One region of the Arthrobacter pascens genome, then DNA from elsewhere that is predicted to be linked to it. Evidence: riboswitches for the same ligand, from Rfam matches in the RefSeq annotation. Region 1 holds a riboswitch; each other region holds the start of a gene.

Evidence for each region. Region 1 has a riboswitch for cyclic di-AMP ahead of QFZ40_RS16070 (C40 family peptidase). Riboswitches for the same ligand answer to the same signal wherever they lie in the genome.
Region 2: another riboswitch for cyclic di-AMP. It lies ahead of QFZ40_RS16770 (hypothetical protein); the one in region 1 lies ahead of QFZ40_RS16070 (C40 family peptidase).
Region 3: another riboswitch for cyclic di-AMP. It lies ahead of QFZ40_RS08275 (LysM peptidoglycan-binding domain-containing protein); the one in region 1 lies ahead of QFZ40_RS16070 (C40 family peptidase).

What each region holds. Positions count from the first base shown of each region.
Region 1 covers NZ_JAUSXF010000001.1:3,510,959-3,515,003, forward strand. Annotated here, with positions in the region: gene mobA (molybdenum cofactor guanylyltransferase) at 1-637, opposite strand, end outside; gene QFZ40_RS16060 (HNH endonuclease) at 741-1,241, opposite strand; gene QFZ40_RS16065 (NlpC/P60 family protein) at 1,488-2,216, opposite strand; gene QFZ40_RS16070 (C40 family peptidase) at 2,380-3,048, opposite strand; cyclic di-AMP (ydaO/yuaA leader) riboswitch at 3,119-3,279, opposite strand; gene QFZ40_RS16075 (M23 family metallopeptidase) at 3,427-4,045, opposite strand, start outside.
Region 2 covers NZ_JAUSXF010000001.1:3,672,369-3,676,413, forward strand. Annotated here, with positions in the region: gene QFZ40_RS16765 (HAMP domain-containing sensor histidine kinase) at 1-782, shown strand, start outside; cyclic di-AMP (ydaO/yuaA leader) riboswitch at 888-1,062, shown strand; gene QFZ40_RS16770 (hypothetical protein) at 1,068-1,871, shown strand; gene QFZ40_RS16775 (YdeI/OmpD-associated family protein) at 1,941-2,384, shown strand; gene QFZ40_RS16780 (HAD-IA family hydrolase) at 2,365-3,045, opposite strand; gene QFZ40_RS16785 (VOC family protein) at 3,154-3,543, opposite strand; gene upp (uracil phosphoribosyltransferase) at 3,620-4,045, opposite strand, start outside.
Region 3 covers NZ_JAUSXF010000001.1:1,802,312-1,806,356, reverse strand. Annotated here, with positions in the region: gene QFZ40_RS08285 (dienelactone hydrolase family protein) at 1-838, opposite strand, end outside; gene QFZ40_RS08280 (MBL fold metallo-hydrolase) at 924-1,691, opposite strand; cyclic di-AMP (ydaO/yuaA leader) riboswitch at 1,815-2,017, shown strand; gene QFZ40_RS08275 (LysM peptidoglycan-binding domain-containing protein) at 2,021-2,854, shown strand; gene QFZ40_RS08270 (acyltransferase family protein) at 3,154-4,045, shown strand, end outside.

The sequences.
Region 1 (4,045 bases):
AGGAACCGGGGCGTGGTTCCTGGCTGGCCACTCCAAGTGCGGCGGCATCATCCCAGGTGTCCACGTCTTCGGTGGAGCCGGCCGGGACGGTGACCAGCTGCACGTCCAGACTAGCAAGGAGTGTCCTCACAGAACCGTTGGTTAACGCCCCCCTGGACGCAAGGTCCTGCACGGAGCGTTGTAGCGCGGCTGTGCTATAAAAGCCCACCAAGGGCTGGAGGCGGCCGTCTGGGGAGACTGCCATGACGCCGTCCGAACCTGCCATGCCTGTTTCCTGGGGCTGGATCGCCTTGGCCAAGGCCTGCACGGCGGCAGCGACATTGGGCATGTCGCAGGCGAGAACCAGCGTAAAGGGGCGTGCGTGGCCCGTCTGCGCCAGCGCCGCCAGCCCGGCTCCGACGGCGGCGGCCGGCCCGGCGAACGGCGGATCCTCCCGGCAGCTGAGCACACCGGTCGGAAGGACCCCCGATTCCGGGCCCACGACGACAAGTCCGGCGGCACCGCCCGCAGCGTCGAGGGCGCGCTGTAGCAGGCTGGTGCCGTCGTAGACCAAACTCTGCTTGGGGATCCCGCCCAGCCGCGAGGAACGGCCACCCGCGAGAATCACTGCATCAAATTCCAAGGTGTCACGCTCCACGGTCCAAGCCTAGCGGGGCTGGCGCAACGCGACGTGCCAGCTCAGGTCCGCAAGTGCAAGCTCCGCAAAGTCAGCCCTCAGCCCGGACCCCGCAGCTCAGGGATCAGGCTGCCCGTTCAGGCAGCAGGAAAGGATCCCAGGCAGGAGTCGGCTTCTCCAGCTCCTTGATCTGCCAGATGGTCCCATGCGGGGGCTCGGGGACGAACCGCAGCTTCCAGCCCATCTCACCAGGGGTATGGTCGCCTTTGGCGTTATTGCAGCGCAGGCAGGCAGCGACCAGGTTTTCCCAAGAATCAGCACCTCCCCGTGACTTGGGGTGCACATGGTCAATGGTGTGGGCAGCCTTGCCGCAGTAGGCGCAGCGGTGGCCGTCCCTGCGAAGCACACCCCGCCGGCTGACCGCAGTGCTCTGGTTGTATCTCGGACGAATGTAGCGGTTCAGGAGAATCACGGACGGGCGGCCCAGTATCTCCTGAGGTCCCACCACAGGGTCCTCGCCTTCGGCCACCACGCTTGCCTTGCCGGTCAGCACAAGCACCAGCGCCCGGCGGAAGGTGATAACCGCCAGCGGTTCATATCCAGCATTCAGAACGAGAGTGCGCATGCACATACCTCTTCACGGCCGCACCCGTCAGGGGCACGAGGGCCGGCTGCCCCCGGCATGTCCGGGCTATGGATCGACACCACAAGAGTAAACAAAGAAACGCAGGATCGGGTAATCGACGGTCACCGGGCACCCGTGTCGGTTGCCCTCCCCCGACGGACTCCGGTCGGACTACGACCGAATGAGGGCAAAAGCAAAGGACTCCCGCCGCGAGGCAGGAGTCCTTTGAAGCGCTGGCTTGGTGTCTTAGCTGACGCGGATGAAGACGGGGCCGGAACCGACGTATGCGCTGAAAACAACAGTCTGGTTACCGTTGTAGCCGCCGTGCACTGCCATGCCGTTACCCGCATAGACAGCGATGTGGGCCATGCCTGCTCCGCCGTCGGCGTAGTAGATCAGGTCGCCCGGCTGAGCCTCGGCGGCGCTTACGGTGCGGCCCAGGGACAGGTAGCCTGCAGGCCAGTCGTGGAAGTGGATACCCACGGCGGCAAGTGCGTTGGTCACCAGCATCGTGCAGTCCTGGTGGACGCCAAGCTGTGCGTAGGCCGCGGCCAGGATGGCCTGGCCCTTGCTGCTGGCAGCGACAGCGCCGGTGGTCTCTGCAGCTGCCACCTTGATGGCTGCCACAGGCTTTGCGGCTTCGGCAACGGGCGCGGGGGCCTCGACGACCGGAGCCGGCGTGGTGGTGACTGCGGGCTTCTCGTAGGAGATGGCAATGGTGGAAGCAGCGGAAATGGTGGCCGGTGCGGCCTCTACTTCTACGTTGGAGGTGGGGGCGGATTCACGCTGAACGTTGGTGTCTGCGGCGTTGGCAGCGATACCGCTGGTCAGGACGAGACCGGACGCGGCCGCGATCACCGCGGCCTGGCGGCCCATGCCACCGGCGTTGTCGCCGACTGCCTTGGCAATGACAGCAAGCGAGTTGGTCCTGGTGACCTCGGCGCGGTGCCGTGCAACAGTTGCACGAGTAGTCATTATTTCTCTCTTTCGATTTCCTTAGGACCGCGTGAGCAGCCGCAGGGCTTTGGACGTGCCGGCATCTTGGGGGTACGCCGGCACGCCCCGAACGGGGATTTAGCGGAAGGTATTTCTAGCGAAGAAGTGGTTCTTGTGGAGCCAGCATGGAGCTCCGGGAGAGCTACTGCAGGGTGAAGAACGAGGAGGTACCGGTGGCAGTCACCTGCGTCAACAGGGTGCCCTGTGACGGGTTGAGCGCGCTGATCATCATGCCGTTGCCGACGTAGATGCCGACATGGGCGCCGCCATTCTGCATGACCAGGTCACCGGGAGCGGGTGTTGAGGTCGGCTTCATGGCCGTCCAGGCGTTGGTACGGGGAATGCTGATGCCCGCTTGGGCGTAGACCCACTGGGCGAAGCCCGAGCAGTCCCAGCCGTTGGGAGTGGTGCCGCCCCAGAGGTAGGGGTGGCCGATGCCTGTGTACGCGATTGCTGCCAGGCCCGATGCCGCAGCCGACGACACAGCGCCTGTAAGCTTGCCCGCGGCTGTCGCCTCAGAGGTGCTGGCTGCGCCGGTCTCCGAGGCCGCGGACTGAGCCCGGACGGCTTGGACCTTTGGCGCGGGCGCGGTCTTCACCACTGGCCGCTCGAAGGAGACAAGGGCCGTGGGTGCAGCAGTTACCGCAAGTGCAGCCTGGGCTGAACCGGACTCAGCGGACGCGGATACGCCAGCGGCGCCGTCCGTTGCGTTGGCCGGAAGCCCCATGCTCAGGATCAGACCTGAGGCAGCTGCAATAACTGCAGCCTGGCGACCGACGGTCCCGGCATTTGCACTAACTGCGCTGGACACATGGCCCAAAGGGTTGGTACGAACCGTTTGCGCGCGGTGGCGCGCAGCATTGTGGCGTGAAGACACGAAGGTAGCCTCTCCCAATGCCTGCGAGGTGAGCTGTCGGATTCGGATGGGAGTTCACCCGGCCGCGCCGCTTCCTGGGAAGCTTTGCGACTTAACCCCAAGGCCTTCTTATCGAAGACCAAAATTGGTTCCCCCGCCCCTGCCAGACGATGTCATGCGAACGGACCTTGAGCGGTGGCAGAGCTAGGCAATCCACTCAAGAACGTCAACTTCGGAAAAGTTGACGCGCTTTAGACGGTACAGCAGTTTGGATCGAATGTCACATTCAGGTCACGGCATGTCACAAGGATTCGATAGTTGTCCATCATTTACTCAGAGCCAGCCCATGGGATCGACAACTTCGCCATTGACCTGGACCTCGAAATGCAGGTGGCAGCCGGTGGAGGCGCCGGTGGTGCCGCTGAGTGCCACAACCTCGCCGCGGCTGACCGTCTGGCCAACCTTCACATTGAAGGACGAGAGGTGGTTATACGTAGTTTCGAGGCCGTTTCCGTGATCCACAACGATGCGGTTGCCGCCGCCGAACTGGTGCCAGCCGGCAAAAGTCACCGTGCCGCTGGCCGCCGCCAGGACTGATGTGCCGCACTGGGCCACAAAGTCCTGGCCCCGGTGAAAGTCACCGCTGCCGCCGGTAATCGGGCTGACCCGGTAGCCGAAGGGGGAGGCCGTGACCAGGTGGGCGAGCGGAGCGCCCAAGGTGCCTGCGGAGGCGGCGCGGGTGATGGAACCCACCGACTGGGCACTCAGCAACTGCTTGAGTTTTCCGTCGGGATCACCGAGCGTCACCACTGAGGAACGGCTGAAATCGATCTTTGCTGCTGCCTCGGCGGAGATTTCCGGCTGGGCAACAGAGGCTGCCAGCGCGGTCTGGCCGGGCAGGGGGGTCGCCATGACGCTTCCGGTGGCCGGAACGGTAACGGTGAGGACCAGG
Region 2 (4,045 bases), 160 kb from region 1:
CCGAAGTAGGCAGCGTGGGCCACGCGCTCAATCTCATGCTGGACAACGTGGCCAATGCACTGGAGGCCAGGCAGAAGAGCGAGACCAAGGTCCGCCAGTTTGTGGCCGACGCGTCGCATGAGCTGCGAACGCCGCTGACGGCCATCCGCGGCTACACGGAACTGATGCGGATGACCGAGAATTTCACGGCGGACGGCCGGAAGTCCCTGGCCCGGGTCCAGAGCCAGTCCGAGCGTATGACCACGCTGGTGGAGGATCTGCTCCTGCTCGCCCGGCTTGACGAAGGTCAGCCGCTGAAGCTCAGCGAGGTGGATCTCACGCAGTTGGTCATCGAGACCGTTAGCGATGAGAAAGTGATAGCCCCGGACCACCACTGGCATCTCGAGCTTCCGGATGAGCCGGTGGCGGTCAGCGGTGATCCGGCCCGGCTGCGCCAGGTGATGGTGAACCTCCTCTCCAACGCACGCAAGCACACTGTGCCCGGGACCACGGTGGTCACCGGCGTAGCGAAGTCCCGTGACGGCAGTGCAGTGGTGACAGTAACGGACGACGGCGGCGGCATCCCCGCAGAGTTCGTGGACCATGTTTTCTCGAGGTTCGCCCGCGCAGACGCGTCCCGCGCGGGCAAGGCACCCGCATCCGGTCCTGCCGCTTCGGAAGGGACCAGCGGCCTTGGCCTGGCCATTGTCCAGTCCATCGTCGAAGCCCACGGCGGCCGCGTCGAGGTGAGGTCTAAGCCCGGCCGAACACAGTTCACCCTGCACCTCCCCATGAAGGCCTGATAACGCAAGGCAACACGCCGCCGTCGTGATCTCCGTTACCGAAATGTGACTTAAGGGGCAGACTCCTGTACCGTCGTGGGGGTGCGGTTCCCGTTCGGGCCGTACATCCGGATGACGCCAAACTCTGCCGCTTACCGGATCCTTCTTGACCAGGCAGAGGCGGGGGACCCACCGTCCCGGGCTATTAGTGCCCTTGGGGTTAAGCCAGCACGTGAATTTCCGTGTGGCCGGATGCCCTCATCCGAACCCGACAGCTAACTCCGCAGGTGTGAGAGGCGATTCTTCATGTCTGAATTCAAGGTAGAACCACGCCCGCAGCGCGGGTCAACGTCCCACGGCCGCCATAAACTCTCTCCCACGGAGGCGGCACTTCAACTGTCAGAATCCGGGTCCTCCACGTCCGGATCCCCCCTATCCGGATCCGCACTGTCCAAGCTGTCCCGGCTGGTCAAGATTCCCTCTTTGGGCAAACGTGCCGCGGTGATCGCCACCTCATGTGCCCTCCTCGTGGGAGTGGCCGCGGCAGGCCAGGCAACGGACTCGATCGCCAGGGCGGGTGCCACCAACCCTCATTCGGCGGACGCCCAGGCTGGTGCACAGTCAAACCTCAGCCTCGAAAAGAGCGAGATCCAGGCTCCGGCCTCCCCGTCGCCGGCGCCGGCGGAAGTAAGCGTTGCGCCCCAGGCAGCAGAACCGGCACCCGCTCCAGTGCAGGCGCCGGCCCCTGCCCCCGAGCCAGCCCCTGCCCCTGCCCCGGCTCCTGCGCCAGTTGTTGCGGTCAACGATCCGGCCGGCGCCCAGGCCTACGCTGCCAGCCAACTGGCATCCTATGGTTGGGGCCCCGACCAGATGCAGTGCCTGAAGACACTGTGGACCAAGGAGTCGGACTGGACCACCACCGCCACCAATGCGAGCAGCGGCGCCTACGGCATCGTCCAGTCGCTGCCAGCAGAGAAGATGGCAAGCGCCGGGGCGGACTACCTCACCAACTACCGCACCCAGATCAACTGGGGCTTGAACTACATCAAGCAGAGTTACCAGTCACCGTGCGGTGCCTGGAACTTCCACCTCTCGCACAACTGGTACTAAGCCCGGCTTGACGTCCCGCTGAGCCCGGTCCTTCTGTCGATAGACAGGGCCGGGCTGCATACTTGGACCATGAAATTCACCACCACCATCCTTGGCAGCGGCAACAAGGCCGGCATTGAAGTTCCGGAGGAGATCATTTCGGCGCTGGATGCAGGCAAGCGGCCGGCGGTGGTTGTGACGATCAACGGCAAAAGCTATCGGAGCAGCATCGCCGTCATGGGCGGACAGAGCCTGATCGGGGTCAGTGCTGTCAACAGGGAATTCGTGGGTGTTGCTGCCGGGGACACGGTGGAGGTGGACCTGGAACTCGACACCCAGCCGCGCATCGTCGAAGTTCCTGACGATCTCGCTGCTGCCATCGCCGCGGAACCGGAGGCCCAGGCCTTCTACGGAACCCTGAACTACAGTGCCCAGCGGCGGTATGTCGAGCCCGTCGGCGATGCAAAAACCGAAGAAACCAGGGCCCGGCGGATCGCCAAAGTAGTGGCAGATCTCAAAGCAGGAAAGAAATAACCCTGCGTCCCGCAGCGTCCGTGTCCAGTGTGGCTGAGACCGAACTGTAATCGGCGATATGCAGCACTCCGTCGGGAAGGGGGCCCGTGTTCGGGCCCACCGCCACCGTTCGGATTCCGGCGGCAAGGCCTGCGGTGATCCCGGCCGGGGCGTCTTCGAACACCAGCGCCTCCGCCGGCGCAACGCCCAGCAGCGTGGCCGCCCGGAGATATCCTTCGGGGTGGGGCTTGCCATAGGTGATGAGGTCAGCGGTAACAGCGGTGGCGGGCATGGCCAGGCCGGCAGCCTCCATGCGGATATCGGCCAGGATCCTGTCGGCTGATGTCACCAGGGCAACGGCATCCGCTGGAAGAATGCGCAGCAGTTCCGCAGCGCCGGGAAGCGCCACGATGCCATGCGTCCGAACCCTTTCCATGGCCCCGAGTTCGTCCGTCAGCGCGGCGACGTCGGCTCCGTCGGGAGCAAAACGCCGTACCGTATCACCCGCCCGGACACCATGGGAGGTGCGGAGGATCTCGGCAAAATCCAGTCCATAGCGCCCGGCGAACTCGCTCCACACCTGTTCCACCACAGCCGTGGAATCTACCAGCGTCCCGTCCATGTCAAACAGGACGGCGCGGCAGGTGAGGGTTCGGGTGGTGGCCGACGCGGGGATGCTCATGGTCCCATCCTGCCCTACAGCGGCCTGTGGCCAAGGATGTTTACAGCCGGGCCAGATTGTTTACGGGCGGGCCCTGGTCTATACGTCCCGCCTCGGGGAAGCCGGCTACTACGCCGACGGCGCAGCCTGTTCGCGCCACGGTATGTACTGCACCGCCCACTTGTTGCCATCAGGATCCGCGAAGTACACGAAATGCCCCCACGCCTGGACGTCAACCTCGCTCACGTCCACGCCGTTGCCCTTGAGGTGATCGTGGGCTGCCTGGATGTCGCTGACCACCATCTGCAGGCTTGGTGCGGTGCCGGGAGGCGCGTCGTTAATGCCTTCGCCGATGCAGATGGAGCAGGCGGAGCCCGGCGGGGTGAGCTGGACAAAGCGGATGGAGTCGGTGGGCCGCTCGTCGTAGTCGGCGATGAACCCCACCTTGTTGACGTAAAAGTCCTTGGCACGGTCCACGTCGGATACGGGGACAAAAACAAGTTCAAGTTTCCAGTCCATCCGCACAGGCTAACGGCGTGGTGACGGATCCGGAAGACTTGAAATCCGGGCAGGTTTTGTGCGAACGGGACAGTGGTCAGCCGGCTATGCCGTAGAGGCGGTCTCCGGCGTCGCCCAGTCCCGGGACGATGTAGGACTTCTCGTTGAGTTTCTCGTCAATGGAAGCCAGCACGATAGTGACATTCGCGCCGGAAAGTTCCTCCTCCAGCTTGGCCAGGCCTTCCGGCGCGGCCAAGAGGCAGATGCAGGTCACATCCGAGGCGCCCCGTTTGAAGAGGAACTTGATAGCTTCGCGCAAGGTGCCGCCGGTAGCGAGCATGGGGTCCAGGACAAAGATCTGGCGGTCCGTGAGGTTCTCAGGCAGGCGCTCGGCATAGGTGATGATGTCCAGGGTTTCCTCATCCCGGGCCATGCCCAGGAACCCCACCTCGGCGGTGGGGACCAACTTGGTCATGCCTTCGAGCATGCCAAGCCCTGCTCGAAGGATGGGGACCACCAGCGG
Region 3 (4,045 bases), 1.7 Mb from region 1:
CGGTCAAGGCATCGCGAAGGGCCGGCATCGCACCGGTGATTCGCTGGTCAAGTTCAGCGTAGACCCCAAAGACTGCCGCCTTGATGGCGCGGACCTTGTCCAGATCGGGGGCGGGGCCGTAGAAGGCTGCTGTGGCCTTCAGTCCGGGGAGCGCTGTCGCCGCCTGCCACGTGATGCCGCCGCCGAAGCAGTAGCCGTTCATAGCGATCCGTTCCGGGTCCACGTAGTCCTGGGACTGGAGGTACTCAAATGCCGCGGCAAAGTCGGAGACATGGCGCTGGGCACCAGCCTTGGTCAGCGCTCCAGGCACGGCGTCCGGGTCCATCTTCGCCGTGCCTGCCTCCCGGCTCAGCAGGTCCAGGGCAAGTGCTGAATACCCGGCCTTCGCGAATCGTCGCGCAACGTCCTGAATGTGAGGAGTGAGCCCGCGATTTTCATGACAGACCAGGACGGCCGGTCCCTTGGCGGAAGCGCCCGGCCGGGCAAGGTAAGCACGGATGTCGGTTCCGTTGGACGGGAACTGTACCTCCGACGTCGTCAGTCCCGGCTCCCCCTCCGGGACGGAAACCGGACTCTTCGCCCCGGGAACAGCTCCGGAGGCGGCGGGGCCTGACCCCGCTGCTGACGACGGGCGTTCCGGGCTAGGCATGGGATCCGTTCCCGACGGCACTTCATCAGGAGTGCAGCCGACCAACAGCATCGCCGCGGAAGCTGTGGCCATGCTGCCTGTAATGAACGCCACCCGGCGGGTGAACGTCCTGTGGGTCATGGCACCGGCACGGTAATCGTCGAAGAATTCCTCGATCAGGTACCTCTCAAACTTGCCAAGCTGGATCATGGTGGGCCTCCTCGAGCGTGCCGAATATCCTCCTCCGATGTCGGCCATCCGGCAAGGGGCAGGCGTTCAACACCCCTTCCGCTTGTCATGCGGCGGGGATGCTGGAGATGGCGTCACCAATCCTCATCCGCAGGGCGGGCCCGTGTCCGGGAAGGACCAGGGAGGCGTCGACGTCGGCCAGGCGGCTTAGTGTCTCCCCCATGGCTTCCGGGCGGCTATGGAACATGGGATGCAGCATCTGGACACCGGTCTCCTTGCTGAGGGGATGACCCGTGACCAGGGCGTCCCCGGTCACCACCGCGTTCGCCTTGGGAAGCACAAAAGCGGTATGTCCGGGCGTATGCCCCGGAACCAGGACCGCCCGGGGGGAGCCGGGAAGGGCCCGCAGTTCGTTGGCGCCCCAGGCTCGCGCCTCCGTGGCCGGCTCTGCAGCCAGGGCACCAGCCCTGATGACGTGCAGCATCCAGCGGCAAACCCGTGGCCGCCAAGCCCGCCGCAGTACCTGGCCCAGGGTCACCTGGTGTTTTTCCTGGCCGCGGACATGCGCCACCTCCTCGGGACTGCAGAGGATCGGGGTGCCGTACTCCCGGGAGAAATGTGCGGCCGATCCCGTGTGATCAACGTGTCCGTGGGTAATCAGCATCGCCTTGGCATCCGCCGGCTCGAGGCCGATCTGCCTGATTGATGCCAGTACGCGCTCGAGGTCACCGGGGTAGCCTCCGTCAACAACGAGGAAGTCTTCGCCTTCGCGAACGATGATCCAGTTCGACGCCGGTCCCTCCACGAAGTGGACGCCTTCTGCGGGCTCCGTAGTCCGCTGCCTCGGATCCCAATCATCGTGGTGCTGGGGCATGGTCCCGCTTTCTTTCGACCGGATGGGTAACGCTGTTGACAAACTAGTTCCGTTACCGGAACGTGACTTTTCGGGGGAGCAGAAGATACCCTCTTTCGGTGCCCCGGTTTCAGCCGGGACATTTCCGTCAGTATGCCGAACCCTGCCGCTGACCGGGATCCAATCGCTTTCCAGCTGGCAGGGACGGGGGAACCACGTTTCCACGGCCTTCTCAGGAGGCCTTGGGGTTAAGTCGTTAACTCTCCGTCCCGCATGGAGGCGTTTCCGGCCGGGTGTCTCCGACCCGAACCCGACAGCTCACCCCGCAGGCATGGGAGAGGCGATCTTCTGTGTCAAAAAATTCCATCACCGCCCGTCATCGCGCAACCCCCAGCCGATCAATTGTGCTCGAAGGCCTGTCAGTCACGGCCAAGTCTAATCTCCTGAACATGGGAAAGTCCGGCGTGGTTGTTGCTGCCGCATCGGGACTTCTGTTCGGCATCGGGGCACCGGCCCACGCCGGAACCCACGCGCCCGATAATTCCGGAACCGCAAATGTTCAGGTCCAGGCAAGTGCTCCCGCCCCTGCCCCGGCCCCCGCGGCAGCGGCACCCGCAGCCAGGGTCCATACAGTCGTTTCCGGCGACACTCTGGGTGCAATTTCCGCACATTACGGAGTGAGTCTTAACTCGGTTTTCTCCGCCAATGGCATGTCCATGGCGACGATCATCTACCCGGGCAACCAGATAAAAATCCCGGGGACCGGAACGGCTGCACCGGCACCGGCTCCGACTAGGGCAGCTGCCCCCGCGCCGGCCCCCGCCCCGGCACCGACAGTACGCGTAGCCGCAGCCTCGGCACCCGCAGCGGCATCCAGCTCTGTCGGCGCGGCAATTCTGGGTTCGGCGTACTCCCAGCTGGGTGTGACCCAGGACTGCACCGCCATGGTGGAGAAGGCCCTGCGCTCCGTTGGCAAGAGTGTGGGCGACTTGGCCCCCGGTCAGTTCTTCCAGTACGGCAGCGTTGTGGGCACGCCTGCTCCCGGTGACTTGGTCATCACTGCCGGACACGTAGGCGTCTACGCCGGCAACGGCCAGGTTGTCAGCGGCGGCGTGGACGGTTACAAGACCCAGGTCCATTCCATCAGCTGGCTCTCAGGCTATTCCTTCGTTCGGGTAGCTTAGCGCGGCCCTGCAAGCAAACGGCGGCGGACGGCGACAACCGTCCGCCGCCCTTTTGTCTCCAAACCGGCCAGCGTCAGGTTCCGTCCAGCCAAATCAGGAATACTGGTGCAAGGCGCGGGCTCAGGGCCTGCAATCCCAATCATGTCCACAGACAAGGGCCGGTTTGCCTTTCACTTGATATTTGAACCGGCTACTTGCGAGGCTCCGGAGGTTATGTGACAGTGCGAGTTGAGGGAACGGTCGCGAGGCCCGCCCAGCAAACTGCCCATCAAACTGCAGTTCGGCCCAGGCTGGACTCCTTGGACGTCCTTCGCGGTGCGGCCGTCGGTGCCGTTCTTTTGGGGCATTCCTGGCCCGCGATATTCCAGGGCGCAGGAATCGTCGGTGTCATCGTCTTTTTTGTGCTCAGCGGTTACCTGATCACGGGTGTACTCCTCAGGGATGTCGAACGGCACCGCAAGATCCGTTACGGCCGTTTCTATGCCCACCGGGCTTTCCGGCTGCTGCCGGCTCTCATTGCCCTCCTGGGCGTCTACGCCGTCGTTGAACTGACAGCCGACGTCCTCGGAGATCGGTCCAAGGGCGTCATCGGTTACACACTCATCGCAGGTTTCGGTTATCTCAAGGACTTACCGCTGCCGTTCGACGTCAGCCTGGCCATCGGGCCGCTCTGGACCCTTGCGGTGGAAGAGCAGTTCTATCTGATCTGGCCGGCCCTCCTGCTGTTGGCCCTGCGCCGAAACCGACAGGGAGCCCTCCTTGGCTGGTCTGCCGCCGTCGTCCTTTCCCTAATGACTGCAAGTGTGCTGGCCATGCTGATCCTTGCTCCGCAACTCCACTCCCTGGTCTACGCGCTGCCGACGACGTGGGGCCTGGGTCTGATCGTCGGTTCAGGGCTGCGGCTCTACAGGGTCCATCTGTTCAGCTGGTTCTCCGGCCGCAGGCTGAGGCGCGCAACCCTGATCAGCTCGGTTCTTGTCCTGGCCACCTTGATTTTCTTCCCCAAGGCCAACGAATCGGCCGCTTTCTTTTTCGCCGGAGGACCCCTGGCCATGGCTGCCGCGGGCGTCCTGGTGGTGCTGGCCGCTTCCCGCGCCCCGGTAATGCCGAAGTGGACGCGGGCGTTACAGGCGCTTGGCACAGTTTCCTACGGGGCGTACCTCTGGAACTACATCGTCATTCTTTGGCTCA